2 linked regions of the Magnetococcus sp. PR-3 genome follow. Each later gene encodes a partner of the first gene's protein in a complex. Links are inferred from orthologs where the notes say so. Each region holds a gene or a part of one and is shown in the gene's direction. Other genes may lie near its edges.

Region 1 (6,528 bases):
CTCAACCCTGGCTGATCTTGAATTGGCCAGGGTTTGACCACATTTTAGCCAAGACATACGCTTTAAACAGACGATAGCATCGGCCTGCTGGAGCCGTGAACTATGTGGATTGAAGTTGGACATTTTGCCGCCATTTTGGCGTTGGTTCTTAGTGTGACACAGATGGTTGCCCCCATGGTGGGCATCCGTACGGGTCAGCTGGCATGGATACGGGTTGGACGTTACAGCGCTTTTGCTGTCTTTGGCTTGCTGACCATAGCCAGTGCCACCCTCATTCATGCCTTTATGACCCACGATTTTTCCGTGACATATGTGGCACAGAATTCATCTTTGAAGCTGCCGACCTTCTATCTGGCCACAGCTATGTGGGGAGGCCATGAAGGCTCCTTGCTGCTATGGGCCTGGTTGATGTCCTTCTTCATTGCCGTTGCCGCATGGAAACACTGGAAGACACACTCTGTCTCCATGCCCTGGGTACTGATGATCCTGGGTGGTGTTACCTTAGGTTTCCTCTGTTTGGTTCTGCTGCTCTCATCCCCCTTTGAGCGCCTGCTGATGATCCCACCTGATGGCCGGGATCTAAACCCCCTGTTGCAAGACCCAGGTATGGTCTTCCACCCCCCCTTCCTCTATCTGGGGTATGTGGGCTTTGCGGTACCTTACGCCTTTGCCATGGCCGCTTTGATCACAGGCCAAGCCAAGGATGAGTGGATTTTGGCCACCCGTCGTTGGACCCTGTTTGCATGGACCATGTTAACCACCGGTATTGTTTTTGGTGCCTACTGGGCCTATTACGAGCTGGGCTGGGGTGGCTACTGGGCTTGGGACCCGGTGGAAAATGCCTCCTTTATGCCATGGTTAACCGGTACCGCCTTTTTGCACTCGATCATGGTGCAAGAACGAAGGCAGATGTTTAAAGTCTGGAATTTATTCCTGATTATTACCACCTTCTCACTCTCGTTGCTGGGTACCTTCTTGGTCCGTTCGGGGGTTTTAAGTTCCGTGCACGCCTTTGCGACCGATCCTGGTCGAGGCATGTACATCCTTGGCTTTATGGCGGTAATGCTGCTGTTTAGCTTTGGTATTCTGGTTTGGCGTTCGGAAGCCCTTAAAGCTGATAACCGTATGGATGCCGTGGTATGCCGCGAAAGCACCTTCCTGTTCAACAACCTGTTCCTGCTGGTGGGTGCCATTACCGTACTGTTGGGCACACTCTACCCCTTGGCGCTTGAAGCATTTGCCGGTGCCAAGGTGACCGTTGGCCCGCCTTACTTCAACAAAGTCTTCATTCCCGTCATGTTGGGTCTGCTGTTGTTGATGGGCATGGGCCCACTGATTTCCTGGCGCCGCGCGGCACAGGGTCAGTTAAAGAAGAACTTTGTCATTCCCGCCATTTTAGCGGTGGTGGGTATTCCCATTGCGCTGTTCTTGGGGATCGACCACCCTTACGCCATTGTGACCGTGATGTTGATTATGTTTGTGGGCTCCTCCCACTTTATCGACTTCAAACGTGGTGTCCATTCACGCATGCAGTCTGGGAGCAGCAACCCCTTCTCAGCCATTTGGCGGATGGTTGGGCGCAATAAGCGACGCTATGGCGGCTTGACGGTGCATATCGGTATTTTGGTCATGTGTGCTGGCTTTATTGGCAGTGGCATGTTCCAAGAGGTACAGACCGTTATCATGCAGCCTGGTGATAAGGTAAAGCTCTCTGGTTGGGAGCTCACTCTGGACCGCTACCACAAGGTACGTAAAGATAACTGGACCGCGACAGAGGCCGTTATTATTGCTGTTCGGGAAGATGGCCACAGTGTGACAGCCACCCCCCAGAAGCGTAAGTATGATAACCATGAAATGGAGACCACAGAAGCTTCGATCTTCAGCTATTTCTGGGAAGATCTCTATGTGGTTTTAGGTGACCGAATTCCTGGCAGAGGATGGGCGATCAAGGCTTACCGTAACCCTCTGATTGGCTGGGTATGGTATGGATCCTTTATCATTGCCTTGGGCGCCATTGTTGCACTGTTCCAGGGTCGCCGTTTAAAGAAAACCCAGGAGGCTAATTAATCGTGGGTAAATTATGGAAATTCATTCTGTTAGGCTCCATTGTACTGATTCTGGTACTCATGGGGTTGGGGTTGGGGCGGGATACCAAAAAGATCCCCACGGCGTTGCTTGAAAAACCTGCACCTATCCTACGTGGTCCTGCTTTAGCCGGCACAGATACCATTGATATTGCCGACTACAAAGGCAAATGGATTCTGGTTAATTTCTGGGGCTCTTGGTGTGGGGCCTGTGTGGGTGAGCATCCTGAGTTGATGCGCCTGGACCGCCTAATCAAAGAACGGGATGATTTTGCTGTCATTGGTGTGGACTACAAAGATACCCGCCGCGGCGCCATGGCTTTTTTACGGCGCCACGGTACCCCGAGCTACCCCATGGTTTTTGACCCTGATCAGAAGGTGGCCATTGAATGGGGTATTGTCCGCGCACCGGAGAGTTATCTGGTTAACCCCGATGGGATGATTATTAAAAAAGAGTATGGCCCGTTGGTACGTAACTGGTTCAACACCGTCGCTCTACCTTTAATAGAAGCCTATAACGCTAAGAAAAAGCCGGGGGCATCGTGATGCGTCATCTACTTCAGTGGAGCATGTGTGTACTGGCACTGCTGGTGGTCACCCCGGTTATGGCACAAGAAGCTGAACCGGCCAAACAGGGTACGGTTAAGGCTGAAGATCCACGGGAGTCCCTGGTCCGTAAGATCGCTTCTGAACTTCGCTGCGCGGTTTGCCAGAGTCAGTCGGTGTATGACTCCAACTCTGGTCTGGCCAAAGATATGCTGAAGGTGGTGCGCGATAAAGTACATGCCGGTGAGCAAGAGGATGATATTCGTCGCTACTTCCTGGAGCGCTACGGCGACTATATCTATATGGAACCGGTGATGAACAGCCGTAATATGGCGTTGTGGGCAGGCCCTTTTGCGGCACTGTTGTTTGGCGCCTTCGGGTTATGGTTTGCCATTCGTAATTGGTATAATCCAAACACCAAGTCTGCATCCAAAGCGGATAAAAATAGTGATGAAGCAACCAGCGGGGATATGAAATCCCGTATTCAAAAAGAGCTGGATAGCATCGATATGTAAGGTATGCCTTCACCCGTACCCTCTATGCGATAACGCGAGAGGGTGCGGGTGTTGACCCCTTTGTTTGACCTACCTTTGTTTATTCCTCGACTTATCTCGATCATGTCAGCGAACCTTTATTGAGGTTAGATCTCGCATCAAAGTTAACAGCTCTTTCAACTTTGATCTCTCTGACCATGCATACAAGGTAAGCGGTCTTTCCTTCAGGACGCCCAATGGCTGAACCCAACACACCACAATGGACCGCTCGCACCATCCTACAGTGGACCACCGACTGGTTAGGAAAACAGGGCGTGGACTCTCCTAGACTGGATGGAGAGTTGCTACTGGCTCATGCACTGGATATACGCCGCTTGGATCTGTTTTTAGATCCCGACCGTCCACTGACACCAGATGAACTGGCCAGCTATAAAGCATTAATCAAACGCCGGGCCGCTCGGGAACCGGTCGCATATATCCTAGAGAAGCGGGCTTTTTTGCATTGGGATTTAAAGATTACCGCAGGGGTCTTAATTCCCCGTCCAGAAACCGAACATCTGGTTCAAGCTGTCATTGACCATTTTGAAGCGCAAAATGCAGCACCAACCAAGCTGTTGGATATTGGCACGGGTTCGGGTGCTATTGCCCTGGCACTGCTTGATCACTTTAAAGAGGCGACAGGGATCGGTGTAGACCTCTCAGAACACGCTTTAACCTGCGCCAAAGCCAATGCAGAGCTATTGGGCCTACAGACACGCAGTCAATGGCTTAAAAGCGATCTGTGTGCAGCGCTTACAGAGGAGACACCGTTTGATCTGATCCTCTCCAACCCCCCCTACATCAACCATGACGTCATCCAAACCTTAGAGCCTGAAGTAAAGGATTGGGAGCCCATATTGGCACTGGATGGGGGTATGGATGGTATGGATATCTATAATCGTTTGGTTCCAGATGTGGTCAAACGCCTTAATACAGGCGGCTTATTGGCGGTTGAAATTGGCCACGATCAAGGCCAGCGTGTGCATGATTTGATGCAAAACCATGGTTTAAAAAATATCCAGATCCTCAAAGACTATGCCCAACACGATCGTGTGGTCATGGGGTCACGATAGGGATCTTACTCTGAGCTAACACAGTGTGACCATACGCATAGGCCACCCTGTACAACGATCTTTGACCTCTTAAGTAGCAGGCACCATGGGCGGCTGACGCTTACAAGTAGGGGATCGAGATCTCTTGATCAGCACACAAAAAAGCGGACCTTTTTCAAGGCCCGCTTTTTTTGTTCGTATGCCGATAGGCTGCTTTAGTTATCCAAGGCGGCCACAACACTGGGTGCCCGGCGGAGCAGCGCAGTCATCTTCTGGCTATGACGTTTGAAATCGACCAGATAACGACGGGGTACACTTTTACCCATGGGTAACTTCACTTTAAGCGGATTAACCTGACGCCCACGAACCCGCACTTCATAGTGCAAATGGGGGCCGGTTGCTGCACCAGTCGCACCAACATAGCCAATGACTTGACCCTGCTTAATGTGCGAACCCACTTTTAAACCACGCTTAAAGCCACTCATGTGGGCATAGGCTGTGGTGTAGGTGCTGTTGTGTTTGACAATGACCAGATTACCAAAGCTACCTTTGTGACCCCGGTACAAAATACGGCCACTGCCTGAAGCACGAATAGGGGTGCCTTTGGGCGCGGCATAATCCACACCTTTGTGGGCGCGGGTAAAGCCGTAGACTGGGTGCTTACGCGCCAAGGAGAAGCGCGAAGAGATGCGGGTAAAGTCCACAGGGGCCTTAATAAACATCTTCTCAACGCTGGAACCCGTCGGCTTATAGTAGCCAACAACACCACGCGGATCTTTATAACGGATCGCTTCGTAAGCACTGCCTTGGTTAATAAACTTGGCAGCGAGGATGTTGCCGTTACGGATTTTACGGCCATCCATTTGCAGCTCTTCATACACAACCGTAAAACGGTCACCGGCACGAATATCTCGCGCAAAGTCCACATCCCACTCAAATAGACCGGCCAGACGCATGGCCAGATTTTGCGAGAGACCAGCTTTACGGGCCGCAACCAGCAGCGAACCATTGATTATGCCCGTCACAGACTTCAGCTTGACTTGATACGCCTTCTGCTCCAACTCGGCGACCAGACCACGACCCGGCTTCTTTTCAATATAAAGCGTTTTATCTGTGGAGGCCTCATAGGTCAAACCAATGAGGTTATGTTTGATATCAAAGGCCATGTTGAGCTCACGCCCCGGACGCAGCCGACGCGCAATATCAAAACTGGATTGACGCTTGGCCACCTTGGCCATTTCAAACGCGACCAGATTGGACACCCCATGGCGGGCCAAAATGGCACTGAACATATCACCACGACGCACCTTTTCCGTCACCACTTGCTTAGCGTTAGGAAAACGGCTGCGTACTTTATCGTGCTTTACGGGTTTTCTCTTCTTAATCGCCACTTGTTTAACCGTGGCTGCGCCAGTTGGCGTCACCTGAGCAACATCGGTTTGGGCAGACTTTAATGCCGCAACCGTCGGCTCACTTATCTCACCCTGGACCAGGGTTGAAACAATGGCTTTAGGTGCCGGGGCAATTTTGGGAATTTTGTCGCTCAGACCCAGCTCACCATCCACAATGTTACTTTTACCATATAGCGCGGCCAACCCAGGTGACATGGAAGCCGCCGCTTGATCTGATAATGCGGGTTTTTCCAGATCAATACGGGGTAGAGCTTCTAAAGTGGCCAACTGCAAATTACGTTGCTCGACCTGTGCTTTAAAGCGCTTCTGATCTTCTGTGGTAATAACCAGGGTGCGGTTTTTGGTAATGGCGTAGTAAAAGGCACGGAACATTTGATGACGGTCCCGGCGAATAACCACTGGGTTACCGGCACGCATTTTCCGAGCTAAGTCATAGTGAGGCTTAGCGGCCTTATACATTTTTAACGCAGCTGCGTAAGAGATCTCATAGCGTTGAAGCATACCGGTCATGGTATCTCCAGCACGTACTTGATCTTCCTGTAATGTGGTGGTTGCCACCGCCATGACAGGCTCATCGCTGTTTGCGTCACCCATGTCTGTACCAAGACCCATCGGCAACTCAACACTGGGTGCGGATTGATGGGCCACTTCCAGTTCCTGAGGTGTCATAACCTCAGCAACAGGGTCAGGCTCAAGCAACGCATCCGGGGTAAAGATGGCGGTACGGGTTGGTTCATTATCTAGTGTTGGGGGAGCTACAGGCAGCAGACCAGCGCGGTTCAATACCATAGCATCCTGAAACTTCTGCCCCGGGTGGGTTACAGATTGTCCAGTATGGGCATCAAGAACCCGATGGGCTACCAGCCCACCAACGGTCAACGCACCCACCAGGAAAAAGCGC
Region 2 (6,373 bases), 230 kb from region 1 along the record:
TGTGGACCTCGCCGAACAGTTTAATGGACACGCATTTCCCATTGAGGAACTTGGGGAGAATTTGCATCGGGCAGACATTGTGATCTCTTCAACCGGATCCACCACCTATATGGTGGGGCCCGATATGGTCAAAGAGGCACTGAAAAGTCGTCGTCAACGCCCCATCTTTTTGATCGATATTGCGGTACCTCGGGATTTGGATCCTGAAATTGCTGAGGTTGATAGCGCCTTCCTTTACGATATGGATGATTTAACCAAGATCATCGAAGATAACCGTCAAGATCGCCAAGAGGCTGCACAGGCTGCTTTGGATATTATTGAGGGTGAGGCACCCATCTTTACCCAGTGGTTGGATACCTTAGATGTTGTCCCCACCATTAAAGCCATGCGACGCAAAGCCGAAGCGACCAAGGATCAACTGCTGCAAAAACATTTGAACGGCTGGGATCTGCAAGAGGCCGACCGCAAAAAGGTGGAAAATCTAGCCCGACAACTGGTCAACAAGCTGATGCATGATCCCACCGAACGGCTCAGAGCCCTGACCAATGAGCATGATGGTGACCGTTATGTGGATGCCGCTCGCAAGCTCTACAAGCTGGATGAATCCTAACCAAACCCCACATTTAGGCGTATATAACCAGCACCATGCCACCCACTGAATGGGGTCATGGTACAGGTAGCCGATGGGTTTAAAGCATTTGACCAACCCAGTGGTACGCGCATCTTTTTCAATCATACACGCTAACTGACCACCGAAGAGACCTCATGGCCATTGAAGAAAAGCTGGAATCCTTAACCAACCGTCATGCAGAGCTCTCCTCTCATCTGGCCGACCCTGCTACGGTCTCGGACGCTAAAAAGTTTGCCGCTTACAGTAAAGAGTTTTCGGACCTAGAGCCGGTGGTAGAGGCTTGGCAGAGCCATCAAACCCTAACCGAGCAAATGGCCGATGCCGAACAGATGCTGGCTGAAGCGGGCGATGATCCTGACATGCGGCAAATGGCCAAAGAGGAACGGGAAACCTTAAAAACTCAACTGGAAGAGAGCCACAAAAACCTGCAACTGATGTTGCTGCCTAAAGATCCCAACGACGAGAAGAACGTTGTTTTGGAGATCCGTGCAGGTACGGGTGGTGATGAAGCGGCACTGTTTGTCTCTGACCTATTCCGTATGTATGGTCGTTTTGCTGAATCTAAAGGGTGGCGCATAGAGATCCTCTCCAGCAGCCCAACGGATCTGGGTGGCTATAAAGAACTCATTGCCATGGTCCATGGCAAAGGGGCCTATATGGGCCTGAAGTATGAGTCTGGTGTGCACCGGGTACAGCGTATTCCTGTCACAGAAACAGGTGGCCGCATCCACACCTCTGCGGTGACCGTGGCCATTTTGGCAGAAGCGGATGATGTGGAGCTTAATCTCCAAGATAAAGATTTACGCTTTGATGTGTACCGCTCTTCAGGCCCCGGTGGCCAGAGTGTAAACACCACCGATTCAGCGGTACGGATTACCCACCTACCCACCGGTTTAATCGTCACCTGTCAGGATGAAAAGTCTCAGCATAAGAACAAAGCCAAAGCGATGAAGGTTCTACAGGCACGTCTGCTGGATGCTGAAAAACAGGCGGCAGCCTCTGAACGGGCCGAAGCCCGCAAAGGTCAGGTGGGTAGTGGCGACCGATCCGAGCGTATTCGCACCTATAACTTCCCCCAAAGCCGGGTGACCGATCACCGTATTAATCTGACCTTGCATAAGCTCGATCAGGTTATGCAGGGTGCCTTGGCTGAAGTGGTGGATGCCTTGGCTACACATGATCAAGCTGAAATGCTAGCCCAGTTAGGGAACCCCCATTAATTCATGAGGCGAGCCACACTGCGTTTATAAAGTCTGACGTAACAGAAAGGGGGCACAGCCATGGCTGTGCCCCCTTTTTTTAAGATCTACTTGGAGTCATGGGCCCTAGAAGGGGATATCATCATCAAAGTCAGGTCCCTCATTAAAGGTATCTGCCGGAGAAGCAGGCTGCTTACCCCCTTGGGGTGCGCCGCCACCTTGGGGTGCACCGCCCCCTTGGCCGCCCTGACCACCACCTTGAGGTGCACCACTCCCATAACCACCACCTTGAGGTGCGCCCCCCCCATAACCACCACCGCCGCCACCGCCGCCACCGGGACGATCCAAAATGATCATCTGGCTATTAAAGCCACTAACCACGGTTTCGGTTGTGTAGCGATCCTGCCCGCTCTGGTCTTGCCATTTACGGGTCTGCAGCTGGCCTTCAATATAGACTTTACTGCCTTTACGTAAGTACTGTTGGACAATTTCAGCAGGCTTGCCAAAAACTACCACACGGTGCCATTCGGTACGTTCCTGGCGTTGACCCTGCTGATCATTCCACGACTCACTGGTCGCAATATTTAAATTGGCAACCGCCTTACCCGCTTGGGTATAGCGAATCTCCGGGTCCCCACCCAGATTTCCGATCAGTTGTACTTTGTTGAGGGAAAAGGCCATTCAATCCTCCTGGCAAACACCCCTAAATGGGGGGAAATCGTTTTAATTGTTGATCAGCACCTGACAAAGCGCCACAAGCATGGTATCCCATGAAAACCTTCTTTTCATGGAACATTACCCGGTCGACGCCCCATGCACCATACCATGTTTCAAATTTTTTGCACCTTCTTGCCGCTGTTAGCAGCCATTGCGACCGCTTTGGCCCCTACAGCCTATGCCCAAGCCCCTGTGCAGATCATGCGCATTGGCACCACCCAGGGTATGGACATGACCTATGTCCGTAACTTAAGACAGATGGCACAGGATATCGAACAGGGTACGGCTGGTCAGATCAAGGTAGAGATTCTTCATAATGGTCAGCAGGGTAACGAGATCACGATGGTGAAATCGCTCATTGAGAATAAGATGGAGGCCGCCTTTATCTCAGCCTCTACCCTGTCTCAAACCTTACCAGCCTACCAGCTACTCCTGACACCAAGGTTGTTTGTCACACCCAATCAATTGGTGCAGTTTGTTCAAAGCCGTTATGACCTGAAGCTCCGCAGACGCGCCATCCGTAAACGTATTCAGGTTTTGGGCTACGGTGGTACGGGCTTTTATGGCATTACCAGCTTTAAAGAGGGATCGTGGGAAGAGATGGCTGGTGCCACCATCCGGTCACCCTCGGTGATTACCCATCAAAAAGGTCTGGAACAGATGGGGTTGGCCCCCAACTATGTACCGGCTGAGTCGGTACCCGGTGCCATTAATGATGGCTGGCTACAGGGTATTTCCAGTACGCCTGAGCTGCTTAATCGCACCCGCTTGACCCAACAGGCCAAACGTTTTTTCCCAACCCACCATCTCTATGGTTGGATGGCCTTTACCGTCAGCAACCGTTGGTATGCCAATCTACCCAAGGAGCTACGCCAGAAGGTTAAAGAGATTGTCGCCGCCTCGCTCAGACAGAGCTTTTCGGAATCTTTACGTTTGGAACAGAAAATTCTTGGGGACTGGAGTGCCGGCCGCGGTCCACAACCCACAGAGGTGGCTGAAAGAGCCATCGCTGAACAGATCAAACCATGGGTTGGTCAAAAACTGCAGGCACTGGAAAAACGGATGGGGCTACATGGTCAGTTATGGCAGATGTGGATCCAAAATAATGGCCTAATGACCACCCCATAACCCACTTTTTTAAAACGGATGCCGTACCATGGATGCACTGTTCTCACCCACTGCACTACTGGCCATTTTTGGGGCCTACCTACTGGGCGCCATCCCCTTTGGACTGGTCATTGCCCGCCTATGGGGTGCCGGGGATATCCGTACGCAAGGTAGTGGTAATATTGGGGCAACCAATGTTCTGCGTACCGCGGGCAAACTGCCGGGCTTGTTAACCCTTATTCTTGATATTGGCAAAGGGGCCATGGCAACCGCAGTGGGTATTGGGTTGTTCGGATGGGAGAGCCCCATTACTGCGGCCATGGCACTGTTATCTTTTATGGGACATCTGTTTCCCATTTATCTGGGTTTTAAGGGGGGCAAAGGGGTTGCAACCGGTTTGGGTGTTTTTTTAATGCTAACCCCCATGGTTGGTCTACTGGCGGTCGCCAGTTGGATCATTGCGGCCGTGTTGTTCCGTATCTCCTCGCTTTCCGCTTTACTCGCTTTTGCCTTGATGCCGGTGTTTCAATACCTCTACGGCACCCAACCTGCGATGGTGGTTGCAGCCATTGTGGTCCCAACCGTGTTTTGGAAGCATCGCCAGAACATTCAACGGATTTTGGCTGGTACCGAACCACGCATTGGTAAAAAGGGCTGATCGGATGGCCCATGAGGACCTTCTGGCATGGCTACAACTGGAGCTTACCCCAGGGCTTGGGCCTATCACCCTTAGGCACCTTAAACAGCAGTATGGTACACCTCAGGCGATTCTAACCGCCCTACCGGATGTAAAACCCCAGATCACATTGGCTGATCGCGCCTGGGTTGCAGATCTTATTCAACAGAACCAAGCCATGGGGGCCCAAGCCATTCATTGGGCACAAGAGATCTACCCCCAACAATTGTTGGAAATTGCAGACCCTCCACCTGTGCTGTTTGTACAGGGTCAGTTGGCACTGCTCAATCAAGAACCACTCATTGCCATGGTGGGTACGCGACGCTGTAGCCGGGATGGTGAACGGTTTGCCCACAAGCTGGGGCATGATCTGGGACAGATGCGATTAACCACCATCAGTGGTCTGGCCCTGGGTATTGATAGTGCCGCCCACCGAGGCTCCCTGGAAGGGGAGGGTTCTACCGTGGCTGTTTTGGGGTGTGGTTTGGATGTGGACTATCCAAAACCTAATCGAGATCTTAAAAAACAGATTGTTCAAAATGGATGCTTGGTCACCGAATATCCCCCAGGCACACAACCCCATGCCAAGCGGTTTCCCCGTCGTAACCGTATCATCAGTGGTTTAAGTCGTGGTGTGGTGGTGGTGGAAGGGGGCTTAAAGTCCGGGTCCTTGATTACAGCCCGCTTGGCTTTAGAACAGAACCGTGAGGTGTTGGCCGTTCCAGGTGCCATCCATGATCCCCGTAGTCGTGGTGTGCATCAGCTCTTAAAAGATGGCGCACAACTGATCGAAAATGCGGCTGATGTGGTGGAAGCACTGGCTTGGGGGGGGACCATTCCCGATCAGGCCAGGAGCACCCAATCACAGGATCTTTCCCTCTATGCCGATGTGATGCAAAACACCCCTGGGGCCACACCTGTGATAGAGGCTTTGGTGGATGGACCATTAACGGTGGATGGACTTTTGCGTCTTTGTCATTTGACACCCGCAGAGCTTTCCAGCACATTACTTCAGCTTGAACTATGCAACATTGTTCGTCGTGAACCAGGAGGAATGCTGGCTCTAGAGCCGCAACATTCCTAGGTATATCATGACTTTACAGGGTGGCATGCTGTGGCCTTTTTGCTACTTCAACCCCCTGATTCTTCAACTTAACTATGAAATGGAGTGGTGGAAACATGACGGCAGTAGTCATCGTGGAATCACCCGCCAAGGCGAAAACCATCAATAAATTTTTAGGTCGTGGCTACAAAGTAGTCGCTACCTATGGTCATATCCGTGATCTGCCCAGCAAAAATGGCTCGGTGGATACGGAAAATGGTTTCGCCATGAAGTATACCGTGCCAAAAGATTCTGCCAAACGGGTGGATGAACTGGCCAAGGCGGTCAAAGGGGCTGATCAAGTTTATCTGGCGACTGACCCTGACCGTGAAGGGGAAGCAATCTCCTGGCATGTTCATGAGATTTTAGAAAAGAAAAAGCTGCTCAAAGAGGTCTTGGTTAAGCGGGTGGTGTTCCATGAGATCACCAAAACCGCCATTCAAGACGCTGTTGCCCATGCCCGTGATGTTGATATGGATATGGTCAATGCCCAGCAAGCACGCCGGGCGCTGGACTATCTGGTGGGCTTTAACCTGAGCCCACTTCTGTGGCGTAAAATCCGCCGAGGGCTCTCAGCAGGTCGTGTGCAGTCGGTTGCCCTACGTCTGGTTTGTGAGCGGGAAGCGGAGATCCAGGCTTTTGAACCCCGTGAGTACTGGAGCATTACCGCACAAGCCGCTAAAACAGCAGATGAGAAACCACGCCCCTTTGAAGCCCGCTTGGCGATAGCCGAGGGTAAAAAGTTAACCAAATTTTCCATTGCCAATGAAGATCAGGCAAAAGGGTTGGTTAAATCTGTGGAGAACCGCCCTCTGTTTGTCTCCGAAGTGGAGAAAAAGCAGAGCAAGCGTAACCCCTCCCCGCCCTTTATCACCTCGACACTTCAGCAGGAAGCCTCCCGAAAACTGGGCTTCTCTGCCAAAAAGACCATGACCGTCGCC

Evidence for each region.
Region 2: the proteins of prmC (region 1) and prfA are in contact, whole or in part, in a crystal structure (PDB 2B3T), measured with the Escherichia coli proteins. The link is inferred for Magnetococcus sp. PR-3 from one-to-one orthologs.

Annotation. Positions count from the first base shown.
Region 1 is NZ_JBAHUQ010000002.1:69,595-76,122, forward strand. What follows is about bases 2,336-5,298. They hold prmC (peptide chain release factor N(5)-glutamine methyltransferase), read left to right. Parts: upstream 2,336-3,360; coding sequence 3,361-4,236; downstream 4,237-5,298. Other genes in these bases: V5T57_RS01955 (DsbE family thiol:disulfide interchange protein), read left to right, coding at 2,336-2,630; V5T57_RS01960 (cytochrome c-type biogenesis protein), read left to right, coding at 2,630-3,145; V5T57_RS01970 (M23 family metallopeptidase), read right to left, coding at 4,431-5,298. Outside these bases: V5T57_RS01950 (heme lyase CcmF/NrfE family subunit), read left to right, coding at 103-2,067; more of V5T57_RS01955, read left to right, coding at 2,070-2,335; more of V5T57_RS01970, read right to left, coding at 5,299-6,528. UniProt on the Escherichia coli protein: Methylates the class 1 translation termination release factors RF1/PrfA and RF2/PrfB on the glutamine residue of the universally conserved GGQ motif, i.e. on 'Gln-235' in RF1 and on 'Gln-252' in RF2.
Region 2 is NZ_JBAHUQ010000002.1:304,391-310,763, forward strand. Bases 1-2,808 are described here. They hold prfA (peptide chain release factor 1), read left to right. Parts: upstream 1-765; coding sequence 766-1,851; downstream 1,852-2,808. Other genes in these bases: hemA (glutamyl-tRNA reductase), read left to right, coding at 1-610; ssb (single-stranded DNA-binding protein), read right to left, coding at 1,957-2,511; dctP (TRAP transporter substrate-binding protein DctP), read left to right, coding at 2,656-2,808. Also shown: more of dctP, read left to right, coding at 2,809-3,675; glycerol-3-phosphate 1-O-acyltransferase PlsY, read left to right, coding at 3,704-4,312; DNA-processing protein DprA, read left to right, coding at 4,317-5,414; topA (type I DNA topoisomerase), read left to right, coding at 5,510-6,373. UniProt on the Escherichia coli protein: Peptide chain release factor 1 directs the termination of translation in response to the peptide chain termination codons UAG and UAA.